DNA from 3 places in the Arthrobacter sp. TJ-270 genome. Region 2 is predicted to be linked to each of the others. Evidence: riboswitches for the same ligand, from Rfam matches in the RefSeq annotation. Region 2 holds a riboswitch; each other region holds the start of a gene.
The links. A riboswitch is a leader RNA that binds a small molecule or an ion and turns the genes downstream of it on or off. The one in region 2 is predicted to bind S-adenosylmethionine.

Region 1 (4,419 bases), on a different contig from region 2:
CGGGGAAGCGCTCAGCTACGTCGCCTAAAGTGGGTCGAAGACGGAACCGATGTGAACAACGAGGACTGATGACGCCCAGTAATCCCAGACCCAGCAAGGCCCAGCGGAAGTCGGAGGCGCGGCAGGAGATGGAGACGCGGCAGCAGCGGGCATCCTTCCTCATCAAGTGGGGAGTTGTGGCGGCCGTCGTTGCCATTCTCGTGATCGTCGGTCTCATCGTCGCCGGGAACATGCGCAACGAGGTCCCCGATGCAGGTCCGGCCCCTGAACATGGCAACGAGTACGGCGGGATCGCACTGACGTCCACGACCGAGCTTGCGCCCACCACCGTGGACACCGTCGACGTCGCCACACTGCCGGAGGAAGCGCCCAGCCCAGCGGGGCCGCCGCCCGGTGTGGCTGCGACCAGTGCTGACGAGCCGGTGCAGATAGTGGCCTACATCGACGTGAACTGCGTGCACTGTGCCAACTTCGAGCGCACTCACGCGGAGCAGATACAAACCTGGCTCGATGAGGGCGCCATCACTTTCGAGTACCGGAACGTTGCGTACCTCGACCCCAACTCGCAGACGGACTATTCCTCCCGGGGTGCTGCCGCCCTTGCCTGCGTTGCGGATAGCTCGCCGCCGGCCTACTGGGACTTCTCAACGGCACTGTTCGGTAATTTCGAGAACGGCGAACTGTCCGATGCGGAACTCGCGGAGATGGCCACAACTGCCGGTGCCGGGGACATCACGGCCTGCCTCGATGACAATACTTTCCGACCGTGGGTGAAATTCGGAACCCAGGCAGCCGAAACCTACGGGGTCAACGGCACTCCCACTGTGTTCGTCGACGGTGAGGAGGTACCGGACGCGGTGAGCGACTTTGCAACGGTCACCCGGGAGAAGGTCGAAGCCAGGAACTGAGAATTTCCAAGCCCACTGATTTCCCGCCGACCGCGGCGCTGGGCTAATCTTGTGTAGCGCCGTTGGAAGTTCATTTACGACGACGGCGCCTGCTGGCTCAGCCAGTCCGCCTCCTTAGCTCAGTTGGCCAGAGCACCTGTCTTGTAAACAGGGGGTCGCCGGTTCGAATCCGGCAGGGGGCTCCACTAAGAAGGCTGGTTGACTGCCGCAACACCGCTAGCTCCGCGAGGCCTCGTTGCCGGCCGACAGACCTAACCGGGACATTAGGGGAAGCGGCGCGTGCTCCAACCGCTGAAGAAGAGGTAAGCTCCCGCGCCTGCTGCGAGGAAACCCAGGACACCGAGAATGGTCAGCTGCATGCTGATTCCAGCGATGATTAGTCCGAAGCCGGCCAGGATGGTCAGCAGCCCATAAACTTCGCGCGCGCCGATACGCTTGGATGGTCCCGCGTCTTGTAACTTGTGGGCCAGATCGGGGTCCTCTGCCGCGAGCTCCTCTTCGAGCTCCCGTAGGCGTCTACGCTCTTCATCCGATAGCGGCATCAACGGCCTTCTTGTCCCTGGTCTTGCGGAGCTTCACCGACAGGGAACGGCGCGTAACAGCGACGGACCCGGCGATGACTTTCATAATGCTTGCTCTGTATCCAGTATGGTCCTTGCCCGGGGGAGAGCACAGAGCGACCTATGGATCTCGAAAGTGGGAATTGGTCAGGCTTTAGCAGCGCTCATCCCATTCACCGCTCTAAGCTTCGTGGGATGCTTCGTTTCGGTTCATGACGGGGTGTTTTTGGGTGGGGGCTGACAGTGCCACCATGATGGTGGGAGCCTCTTCTGTTGGTGCTCGGCCTGTGGCCGTGGAGAGGGCGTGCCTGCGTCACCGGTGGATTTAGAGCCCTAAACCCCACCATCCAGAGCAGCTGAGAGACCTGCCTCCCTGACGCTGCAGCTTCCCCCGGACCTCCCATCCGGAACGGTGCTAATGGCAGGACCGATGGAAGGAACAGCACCATGACAACTGACCGCATTCACACCAGCCACGCCGGTTCCCTGCCGCGCACACCGGAACTGATCGCCGCCAACGCCGCCAGAACCCTCGCTGAGGATGGCTTCACCCTGCAGCGAACCCCGGAATTCGAGGGCCTGCTCACCTCCGCCGTGGTGGACCTCGTCCAGTGGCAGAAGGACCTCGGAATTACCATCCCGGGGGATGGCGAGTACGGCAAGGCCATGTCGAATGCCGTGGACTACGGCGCCTGGTGGACCTACAGCTTCCAGCGTACCGCCGGTCTTGAACTGACGGACTACAACCCGATCCTCGCCGATGCCGTGCGCAGCGAACCCGGCGCGATCAAACTGACGTCGTTCGCGGATCGGCGCGACTGGACTCGCTTCGCAGCAGCGTATCAGGACCCTGAGAGCGGAATCCAGCTTGGCAAAAACGCCACGGCGTTCCCCTCCGCTACCGGTCCAATTTCATACATCGGCCAGGATGCACTGGCCTCGGACATAGCGAACCTCAAGGTAGGCCTTGACGCGGCGAACGTCCGAACGGGGTTCATCACCGCACTTTCGCCGGGGTCGGCGAGCAGGATCGGCAACGATTACTACGCCAGCGAGGAAGAGTTCATCTATGCATGGGCCGACGTGCTGCGCGAGGAATACCGGGCCATCGTCGACGCCGGTCTCATCGTCCAGATCGATGACCCCTCCCTCGCTGAGAACTGGGATCAGATCAACCCCGAACCCAGCGTCGAGGACTACCAGCGCTTCACCCGCATTCGGGTGGAGGCCCTCAACTACGCACTGCGGGGCCTGCCGGAGGACCAGGTCCGAGTGCACGTGTGCTGGGGATCCTGGCATGGTCCGCACACGACGGATCTAGAGTTCCGGCACATATTGGACCTTGTGCTGAGCATCAACGCCGGGTCGTACTCCTTCGAGGCCGCGAACGCGCGCCACGAACACGAGTGGGCCCTTTGGCAGGACACCACGCTGCCGGACGGAAAACTCATAGTGCCCGGTGTCGTCTCCCATGCGACGAACGTGGTTGAACACCCTGAGCTGGTCGCGCAGCGCATCGAACGCTTCGCGAGCTTGGTAGGGCGCGAGAATGTCATCGCCTCGACCGACTGCGGCCTCGGAGGGCGACTCCACCCGCAGATCGCCACAGCCAAGCTTGAAGCTTTGGGCCGCGGGGCGCAGATCGCCTCAAACAAGTTGTTCGGCCGTTCAGCGACGCTGATCTAACCGTACAAAACACCCTAGGGAACTCTGAGCGGGACGACACGTCGTTGATGTGTCGTCCCGCTGCATGTCGTCTGGGGCGGCGGATGCCGGTCCGGAATCGTTCATTCTGTAACAGAGCGAGCTTGGGCGATCCTTAGTGCAGCGTCCTGCGCTCGCTGTTGCTCCGCGGTGACGACCACTCCCGGCAAATGCCCCGCGGTCGCGATCATGGCGCGCAGCTCGGCAAGGGTATACGGGGTGGGGCGTCTACTGTGAGCCATGTAGTGGCAGTTCGGGCACAACGGGACCAGATCGGTGATCGGGTCGATCTCATAGTCGGGCCCAAGTAAGGAGGCCGGCACCGTGTGGTGGACGTGAATGAATCCGGCGCCCTCAGCGCCATACTTGGCCTCGTAATCGAAACCGCAGGCATGACAGTTCGGCCCGTGATGGGCGATCGCGACGGCTCTCGTTTCGGGACTGCGCTCGTACCGGTTGGTCGGAACGCGAATCAACGCGGCCTCCGGATATGAGCCCGGGAGCGGGTCCAGGGTATTCGCGCTCGGAGACGCACCGTCCAGAACATGTTCTGCCCAGACCGCCCTCATTGCCGCCTCCGCGTTGGACTGGATCTGCTTGCCCGAGGTGATTGCTGTCTTCCAATCGATGTTGGGAATCCGAGCCACCAGTTCATCCATGCGCAGCTGTTCGCCCTCGGGCAGGAGAAGGTCGAACTGCACGCCGACATGCAGGCGGGGGCTGTCACTGTTCGGATCGGAAAGTGTCACCGCTGACGGTTGATCAATCGTGAATCCGTGCCCGATCAAACCTCGCTGGTTGGGCCTACCCCCATGCACGAACAACCAGGTTTCAGTACCAACAGGCAAGGGCTTCCCGATGACGAGCGGCCAGCGCTCCACATGCCACCCGGAACGCCGCACCTCTGCAACTATCGTTGGATAGAACCCACCCCAGTTCCCCCTATCCGGGTCCCAGCCCAGAAGTACTGCCGTCATGAGGTCAGTGTGTCACTCAGGCGGCAGACTTGCGACGGCGCTGCGTTCCTGGCGGTTGACGGCGCAGGCGGGCGCTTCGGATGAGGTGACGTTTGTCAGCCGACCAGACGCTTTGCGCGTTCGACGGCCTTTCTAAGCTCGTCCTGCTTTGCCTTGCGGGACAATGACTGCGGGCCGACACCCGGGGCCTTGATTACGGTGACCCGGGGGACCCGGTCTTGTAGATGCTTGTCCCAGGTCTGCTGTACGGCATCACTGCAGAGCAGGACA
Region 2 (4,419 bases):
GACGACCACCTCACCCAGGTCGGTTTCCGCGACGCCGAGCGGGGTTCCAACTGTTCCTCCACCGGCAGGCTCGCCGGTTGCCCCCTCGGTGTCGCCCTCGGTTGCCTCCACGGGGGGGTCCACCTCGGCCGGGTCCTCGGTAGGCGGTGCTTCCATCGCGGTTTCTTCACCTGCGGGAATGTCCTCGCTCTGGGTATCTGAGCCGCCACAGCCGGTGAGCGCCAGCAGGCAGATGGCGATGACGGCTAACAGGACGCGGATTGCTTTTCTCATGGTGATTCCTCCCGTGATCACCCCTGAACACCGGGGGTGGAAGTGGCCACTCGACCCCTCTGCCGGGAAGACGCTCGCACTACCCCGAATGGTTCAATGTGCGGTCGAACTCACAGCTGAATCCCAGCTTCAGCCTGCGGCGAGGGCCTTGCCGAGGTCCGTCTGAAGGTCACTTACGTCCTCAAGACCCACCGAGAGCCGGATAACGCCGTCCGACAGCCCGATGGCCGCGCGCCCTTCAGCACCCATAGCACGGTGGGTCGTGGTGGCAGGGTGGGTGATCAGTGTCTTCGAATCGCCAAGGTTGTTGGAGATGTCGATGATGTCCAGCGCATCGAGCAGTGCGAACGCCCGCTCCTTCGCCCGGCCCTCGGGGGCGTTCAGTTCGAATGTGACCACCGTGCCACCGGCCGTCATCTGGGCAGCGGCGAGATCGAACTGCGGGTGAGATTCGAGCAGGGGATAGCGCACCCAGGTCACTGCCGGTTGAGCTTCCAGCCAGCGGGCGAGGGTCAGCGCCGAGGACGAGGAGTGGTTGACCCGCAGGGAGAGCGTCTCGAGTCCCTTCAGGAGGGTCCAGGCGTTGAAGGAGGACAGGGCCGGACCGGTGTGCCGCATGAGGGTCTTCACCGGACCCTCGATGAATTCCTTGCGGCCGAGAATTGCGCCGCCCAGGACCCTGCCCTGGCCGTCGATGTGCTTGGTGCCGGAATAGACAACGACGTCGGCACCCAGTTCCGTGCACCGCTGCAACAGCGGTGTGGCAAAGACATTGTCCACGACGACCTGCGCGCCCGCGGCATGGCCGAGTTCCACGACTGCCCGGATGTCGACGATTTCCTGCATCGGGTTCGAAGGGGATTCGAAGAACACAGCGGTGGTAGGGACGCTCAGCGCTTCTTCCCACTGGTTGAGGTCCCAGCCGTCCACGAAGACCGTCTCCACGCCCCAGCGCGGGAGGACTTCATTCAGGATGACGAAGCAGGAGCCGAACAGGCTGCGGGAGGCGACTACGCGGTCGCCGGCAGCCAGGAGCGCTCCGAGCGCGGTGAAGACGGCGGACATGCCGCTGGCGGTGGCGAAGCACGCTTCCGCTCCTTCAAGAAGACGCAGTCGTTCCTGAAACATGGCGACTGTGGGGTTGCCGTACCGGGAGTAGACAAAGCGGTCGACGTCGCCGGTGAACGCGGCCTCCGCCGCAGCCGCGGAGGAATACACGAATCCCGAGTTCAGGAAGAGGGCCTCGGACGTTTCCTCGAAATTGGACCGTGCGAGCCCGCCGCGGACGGCGAGGGTGTCGGGCGACCAGGCGGCGGTGTCGTCGTCCGGCCGTTGGATCCGGGGGTAGCCACCGTTACCGGCGATCGGCTCCCGACCCGCTGCCGGAGAGAACGACGACGGCGTGGACTCACTCACCGGCGTCGCCCTGCCCGTTCGCCGGACTGGCAGCCGCGGATTCGGCACTGCCGGATTCAGGGGTACCGGATTCGGCGTGGGCGGTGGTCGCAAGGCCGCTGGAGCGCCAGCCGCCGTTCGCCTCGAAACCGTGCAGCACGTTGTAGGCGGTGTGCCCGGCAGCCGTTGCACTCTGCGCCGCGGCAACCGAGCGGACGCCCGAGCGGCAGAGGAACAGCAGCTCCCTGCCCTTGAGGCCGTTCAGCTGGTTGAGGAAGGAGACATTGCGGGTGCCGTCGGAGCGGTTCCACTCCAGGAAGAGGGGGACGGTCCCGGCATCGGTGAGGTCAGGGACGCCGACGGTCTGCCATTCCTCGACTGTGCGGACATCCACGAGGACGGCGCCCTTGCTGACGCGTTCCACCGCTTCGCGCGGCGTGATGTCTCCGGCGTAGCCGTTGCCTGGCTGCTGATGGGGGGTGTAATGCTGTGACACTGTGTCTCCTCACGCTGTGCACGCTGGTGATCGTGGATCCTGATCGGTGTGCCGAGTAGTCACCTGAGGCACCCCGCCGTGAAAGAGGGTTGCCGGCCAGCAAGTCAGGGCTTGGCACTGGCGCTCGTTACTCCGGATTGAACCTAGCACCGGCAACCCCGTCCGCCACGCTGTGCCGTAATGTGCGGTAACGCCCTGCGCGTGCGCTATATGTTCCGGTTCAGGAGACTGCCTGCACCAGGGCTCCGAGTTCGGCGGTCAACTCGGGAGACACCGTGACCGGCTTCCCGTCAATCGACCCGACTTCGGCGAGCAGGCGGACGCTCGAAATCAACCAGACGCCCTCGGAGTTGAACAGGTCCTCCGGCACCAGTGGGCCATAACCGAGTTCCCAGCCCGCATCACGGGCGGTCGCGAACAAGGCCCCCTGCGACGTTCCGGGCAGGATCCCGCTCTCCAGCTGCGGTGTGATTAGTTGCTTGACGCCGTCGGTCACCCGGGCAATCAGGACCGTCGACGTCGGGCCTTCGAGCACCTTGCCGTCGGTGGAGGTGAAGATGACGTCGTGGGCGCCGTGGGAGCGGGCGTAGCGGAGGGCGGCCATGTTCACCGCGTAGGAGAGAGTCTTGGCCCCCATCAGCAGCCACGGCGCGCGCTGCGCGACGGTGCTGTCATAACCGCGGTCCAGGAGGAGTACCGAGAGGCGCTGCCCGCGCAGCCCCTTGGGTAGCGGTGAGACCAGCACCCAGGAGGTCGCACCGGCCCCTTCCTCCCCGCGGGTGGCGACGAGTTTGACCACCAGTTCGCCGTCGTCGCCGGTTTCCTTCAGCGCGGTGGCGATGGCGCGTTCCCACGCGTCCGACGGCGGCACCTTCAGTTCCAGCGCCTCGGCAGAGGTCGCCAGCCGGGCCAGATGCGCCTGCAGCTTCCGGGGCGCGCCGTTGACGGCGAGCATGGTCTCGAAGATGCCGTCGCCGCGCGTGATTCCGGTGTCAGTGACCTTGAGCTGCGGCTGCGTCGCGTCAGCGATCCGGCCTGCGGGGGAGGAGGAGTCCAGGAACACCAGAACAGTCATGGGCACCAGCCTAGCGACCGAGGGGCCCGGGGCGAGCGAAGCGAGGCCAGGGAGGGCGATAGGCGCTAGCGACCGAGGGCCCCGGGGCGAGCGCTATGGGCCGGCGTTCTCAGGAATCGGGATTGCTTTCCCCGTTCAGTCCACGCTGTGCCCGGTCCGCTTCGTCAGAGGCCTCCTCAGGGAGGGGGTCGGTGGCATCCGGAACCTGGTCTGGGGCGTAGTCGATGAGCCCGGCGTCGACCCGCTCCTGCTCCGTGGCTGCCGCCAGGGCGTCATCATCCAGGCGTTCGGGCTCTCCTGCGTGCCCCTGGTAGATCCGGTTGGGCAGGAATTCGTTGTCCGGCTCCTGAACATCGTCCAGGCTGGGCGTGTTTTCATCGCGGGAGCTGGTCATGACCTTTCTCCTTCGTTGATCCGTCCTTTGCCTGTTCAATGCTTCCACACGGGATGAGGTGACGGAAGGCCGCGTGCAGCGAGCAATGTGGACTATGCCGGAAAGGACGAGCCCAGCGCGGACAATACCCCGAACGCCTTCGTCCGCACTTCCTCCCACTCCTCGGACGGGTCGGAATCGGCCGTGATCGCGCCGCCCACGCCGAGCGTGAGGCGGGTGTCGTCGTCGTCATTCTCCATCACGAGCGTACGAATGACGACGGCGAGGTCCGCTGCCCCATCGAGCGAAAAGTACCCGGCGGCGCCCGAATAGACACCCCGCGGTGCACCTTCGAGCCGGTCGAGGATAACCATGGTGCTGATTTTCGGCGCGCCCGTCATGGAACCGGCAGGGAACGCGGCGGCGACTGCTTCGGCGCGGGAGGACCCCGGCCGCAGCTGCGCGTCGATAGTGCTGACCATCTGGTGCACCGTTGCGTACGTTTCGATGTCGCACAGGCGGCTCACCGTGACGGTGCCGGGGATGGCCAGGTGGGAGAGGTCGTTGCGCAGCAGGTCCACGATCATGATGTTTTCCGCGCGGTCCTTGGTGCTGGTGCGCAGCTCGGCCTGCAGGGCGGCGTCCTCGTCAGGATCGGCGGAGCGGCGCCGGGTGCCCTTGATCGGTTCGGCGCGCATCCCGCCGGACGAGTCGAGCCGGAGGAACCGCTCCGGCGAGGTGCTGGCAATAGCAAGGCCGGGGAAAGAGAAGTAGTGCGCAAACGGAGCCGGGTTGGCACGCCGCAGC
Region 3 (4,419 bases), on a different contig from region 2:
CGGGGTCGACGTCCAGGTTGGTGCGTTCGATGATGACGGCGTTGGCGATCTCGACGTCGATGCCGGCAACATCGGCGAGGATCTGTGCCGTCTCCTCCGGGTTTTCCTTCGCCCACTCGCGCGCCTTCTCGTAGGCATTCACCACGGTCTGGGCAAGCTCGGGGCTCTCGGAGAGGAATTCCTCGTTGGCGTTGAGGAAGCCGTAGGTGTTGAAGTCGATGTTGCGGAAGAAGAGCTCGGCGCCCTCCTGCTCAGCCGAAGCCATGATCGGGTCCAGACCCGCCCAGGCGTCAACGGATCCGTTGTTCAGTGCTGCCCAGCCGTCGGCGTGCTGCAGGTTCTGCACGGTGACCTCGGAGGGGTCGATGCCAGCGGACTCGAGCGACTGGATCAGGAAGAAGTAGGGGTCGGTGCCCTTGGTTGCCGCGATCGACTTGCCGCGCAGGTCCTCAAGGGTCTCGATGCCGGTGCCCTCGACGGTGACCATGGCGGACCACTCGGGCTGGGAGTAGATGTCGATCGTCTTGATCGGTGACCCGTTGGAACGGGCGAGGAGAGCAGCGGACCCGGCGGTGGATCCGACGTCGACCGCTCCGGCGCGGAGGGCTTCATTGGCCTTGTTGGAACCGGCGGACTGGACCCAGTTGACGGTCACGCCTTCGTCCTCAAGCTCCGCTTCGAGCCAACCCTGGTCCTTGATGACCAGGCTGAGCGGGTTGTAAGTGGCGAAGTCAATGTTGAGCTCGGTGGCCGTGGAAGCCTCTTCGGCGGACGCGGCGTTCTCACCGGCGAGGCAGCCGGTCAGGGCGAGCGTGCCGGTGGCGGCGAGCGCTACGGACAGGACGGCGCGGCGGGTGAAGGGCGAGCGGGTGCGGTTCATGGTTTCCTTTGCGAGGGGTAGCAGTCGCCGTGCAGACGGGCACGACGACGGAACAAGCTGTGTGTGGTCTAGTGGCCTTTGACGCCGAGGGTGGTGAGCAGGGAGCTGCGCATTCGGCCGAGGTCGGCGGCATTGCGGTCCCGCGGGCGGTCGCCCGGGACGGTGAGCACCTCGGTGACGGAGGCGCCGGGGCGTGACGGATCGGCGGACTTGCCGAGCACGATGATGCGGTCTGCGAGCTGGAGGGCCTCGTCGACGTCGTGCGTCACCAGCAGCACCGTAGTGGGCTGGGCTGCGTGGATATCCAGAAGGAGGTCCTGCATCTTCAGCCGGGTGAGGGCGTCAAGAGCGCCGAACGGCTCATCGAGGAGCAATACGCCCGGGTTCCGGGCGAGTGCCCGGGCCAGGGATGCCCGCTGGGCCATGCCGCCGGACACTTCACGGGGCCGGTGCCCGGCGAAGTCCGCGAGCTCCACGAGGCCCAGCAGTTCGGTGACCTTCGCCTTGCCGGCGGCCGCGCCGGTTCCCCTGGGCAGGCCGATTGCGACGTTGGCCCGGAGCGACAGCCAGGGGAGGAGACGCGGTTCCTGGAAGGCGACGGCGCAGCGGTCATCGATGCCGTTGACCGCGGTTCCGTCGATGAGGACGGCACCGGATGTCGGTGCGTCGAGGCCCGCTGCGGCCCGCAGGAGCGTGGACTTCCCGCAGCCGCTGGCACCGACGATGGCGAGTACCTCACCGGCGCGGACATCGAGGTTGATGTCGCGGAGGACTACATGCTCGCTGGTTCCGCCGCCGAAGGACCGCGTGAGGGAGGAAAAGGTCAGGGGAAGGGCCAGCTTGTCTGTGGCGTTGTTAGTGGCCTGTGCCTGCTGCTGCGCGCTGAGAACGGTGCTCATGTATAACTCCATCGCTCCTGGCAGTAGCACCCGTTCTCCTGCATGCAGGTAAGGGTTGCTGCGGCGTCAACGATCCAGGTCTCTCGGCCGCTCGGGATGGTGGACTTCCACTAAACGACTTTCTGACGTGCCTTTGCAATATATGTCGTAACAAAGCAGGCCCACAGCGGTCAGGCGAGCAGCCAGTCCACCGCGCGCTCCAGTAACTCCCGGTGTTCCGGTGACGCGTACGACGCCGCGTCGTGGCCGAGAGCGTCGTAGAAGCTCCGCGCTGTAGCGGTTCCCGCTCCCTGTTCCACGGTGCGCTCCAGCGGTCGCTCCAGCGACCACATCAGCGGATGCAGATGCCCCTCGTGTTCGTGGCGGGCATGGACGACGACCTCCGGTGACGTGCGCAGCCAGCTGTAACGTTCGTCGTCGACCGTGAAGTCAGAGACGCCTACCGGAAAGGAGCCCTCCAACACAATGTGTGCCCGGCCGTACTCCGGATGCATGGACACGCCCCGCACCCACCGACCCCCGAGTGCCTTCTCCCACGACTCCGAATCCAAGAAGCTGGTGGAGCTGGAGTGCAGGGCCAGCAACGGCCGCCCGCCGGCAACCCAGGCGTCCAGCCCCGCGGAGGCGGCCTCTGATCCGGGGGACGTGCCGTCGTCGTCGCGGGGGAGGCCGACGTTCACCACCAGCAGGTCCGGCCAGGAGGCGGAGTCCTGGAGGCCTTCGAGAGCGCAGTCGACGTCGTCCGCGGTTTCCACGGTGAGACCGTGGTCTTGAAGTAGGCCGGCAACCGCAGCGGATGTCTCGGCGAAGGGGTGCCAGGGGTCCGCGTACCGTCCGGTGCCGCTCAGGAGCAGTGCTGTTGTCATGGGAGCTCATCTCTGTAGGTGACGGGTGAGGCGTTCCAAGCGAGGAGTCCCTCACGATCAGGTCCGGATTCAGCTCCAGGCGGTGGACGGGCCGTCGCCGGCCCTCGGCGATCCGGGCGGCGAGCATCTGCACCGCCACCCGGCCGACGTAGTGCTTCGGCGGCCGCACCGCGGAGATGGCGGGCTCGGCAAGGTAGGCGACCTCGTCGTCGTACGCCACGACCGCCAGGTCATCCTTAGGATTTATCGAAGTGCTCGGCCCGCGGACTGCCCTGCTTTCCAGCCGTCTCGTCGAGTGCTGCGTCCGTGGAGAGGCGGAAAACGTGATTGCTTCATGCCGACTCTGAGTATGTACTGGTCCCGAACGTGATGCAAGGCACACCGATCGAGTATCAGGCACAGGAAAGGACCGCTCCATGAATAAGCCGGAGGCAGTAGCTGCGATGGGTTATGGAACCTTCGCCGAACGGATCGTCGCCGCAGGGCCGGAGCGGTTGGGATGGGTGGCGCCGGGTGAAGGACTCATGAGCGCATGAACAAGCTGACACTTCCGGCCCTGGACCGGGAACTCTCGCCCTATACGGGATGGACCCGCGAGCACCACGCGGCACAGGCCGACTCGATGCTGCTCGGCGTACGCAAGTGGGCCAGTCCCAGCCACGCCCGCATCACGCCGCCCGGACGCGAAGGCGGCTACGGCCGGGCCATCGACGGCCTCGAAGGCTTCGCGCGCACCTTCCTCACCGCGGGCTTCCGGCTCACAGGCGAGCGCGGCGACGATCCGCTAGGACTTGCCGAGTGGTATGCCGAGGGCCTGCGCTCCGGCTCCGATCCCACGTCGGCCGAACGCTGGGTTCGCCCCGACGAGCACGGCCAGGCAAAGGTCGAGGCTGCGGCCCTGGCCATCGTGCTCGACATGACGCGCCCCTGGCTGTGGGACGGACTGGACGCCACCGTCCAGGAACAGCTCGTCGACTGGTTCTCCCTGACCACCAACGCCGAGTACCCATCCACCAACTGGGTTTGGTTCCGCATCGTCGTCCAGCAGTTCCTGAAGTCCGTCGGAGCGGACTACAGCCAGGACAACATCGACGAGGACCTCGTGCGCCACGACACCTTCGTGCGCGACGCCGGGTGGTACAGCGACGGCAGTCAACGCGCCTATGACCACTACGCCGGCTGGGCACTCCATCTGTACCCGGCGCTGTGGCACCGGATGGCCGGTCACGACGACGGCGGCCCCGGCCCCGCCCGCCGCGACCGCGACACCGCGCACCTCGACCGGTTCCTGCTCGACGCCGTCCGCCTCGTCGGTGCTGACGGCTCCCCGCTCATCCAGGGTCGAAGCCTGATCTACCGCTTCGCTGCCGCCGGGCCGTTCTGGGGCGGCGCGCTCGCCGGCTGCACCGCCGTCGAACCTGGTCTCCTGCGCCGCGCTGCAAGCGGCATTCTGCGGCACTTCGCCGACCGCGGGGCCCCCGACAACGACGGACTGCTCTCACTCGGCTGGCACCACGAGTGGCCGAAGATGGCCCAGTCCTATTCCGGGCCGGGGTCACCCTACTGGGCATCGAAAGGGCTGCTGGGGTTCGCGCTTCCGGCAGATCACGAGGTCTGGACGGCCGTCGAGAAGCCCCTGCCCATTGAAGAAGGCGACTTCGCCTTTACTGCTGCGGCACCCGGCTGGGCTGTCAGCGGCACCAGGGCTGACGGCGTCGTACGTGTGATCAACCACGGCACCGACCATGCCCAGGAGGGAGCTGAGGTTGCCGAC

Region 1: it holds a riboswitch for S-adenosylmethionine, as region 2 does, so the genes downstream of both, AC4D2M_RS11885 (cobalamin-independent methionine synthase II family protein) here and AC4D2M_RS03765 (rhodanese-like domain-containing protein) in region 2, are expected to answer to the same signal.
Region 3: it holds a riboswitch for S-adenosylmethionine, as region 2 does, so the genes downstream of both, AC4D2M_RS13915 (ABC transporter ATP-binding protein) here and AC4D2M_RS03765 (rhodanese-like domain-containing protein) in region 2, are expected to answer to the same signal.

The regions. Positions count from the first base shown of each region.
Region 1 covers NZ_JBZCNB010000006.1:8,045-12,463, forward strand. The annotation lists gene AC4D2M_RS11870 (DsbA family protein) at 69-908, shown strand; tRNA gene AC4D2M_RS11875 (tRNA-Thr) at 1,017-1,093, shown strand; gene AC4D2M_RS11880 (DUF3040 domain-containing protein) at 1,172-1,450, opposite strand; SAM riboswitch class I at 1,809-1,905, shown strand; gene AC4D2M_RS11885 (cobalamin-independent methionine synthase II family protein) at 1,916-3,154, shown strand; gene AC4D2M_RS11890 (HNH endonuclease) at 3,256-4,149, opposite strand; gene AC4D2M_RS11895 (uracil-DNA glycosylase family protein) at 4,245-4,419, opposite strand, start outside.
Region 2 covers NZ_JBZCNB010000001.1:794,526-798,944, reverse strand. The annotation lists gene AC4D2M_RS03775 (COG4315 family predicted lipoprotein) at 1-273, opposite strand, end outside; gene AC4D2M_RS03770 (O-succinylhomoserine sulfhydrylase) at 403-1,611, opposite strand; gene AC4D2M_RS03765 (rhodanese-like domain-containing protein) at 1,682-2,164, opposite strand; SAM riboswitch class IV at 2,171-2,296, opposite strand; gene AC4D2M_RS03760 (aminodeoxychorismate lyase) at 2,385-3,239, opposite strand; gene AC4D2M_RS03755 (hypothetical protein) at 3,349-3,633, opposite strand; gene pabB (aminodeoxychorismate synthase component I) at 3,726-4,419, opposite strand, start outside.
Region 3 covers NZ_JBZCNB010000008.1:6,194-10,612, forward strand. The annotation lists gene AC4D2M_RS13910 (aliphatic sulfonate ABC transporter substrate-binding protein) at 1-880, opposite strand, end outside; gene AC4D2M_RS13915 (ABC transporter ATP-binding protein) at 949-1,779, opposite strand; SAM riboswitch class I at 1,785-1,882, opposite strand; gene AC4D2M_RS13920 (ThuA domain-containing protein) at 1,950-2,645, opposite strand; partial or broken gene AC4D2M_RS13925 (substrate-binding domain-containing protein) at 2,698-3,063, opposite strand; gene AC4D2M_RS13930 (DUF2264 domain-containing protein) at 3,178-4,419, shown strand, end outside.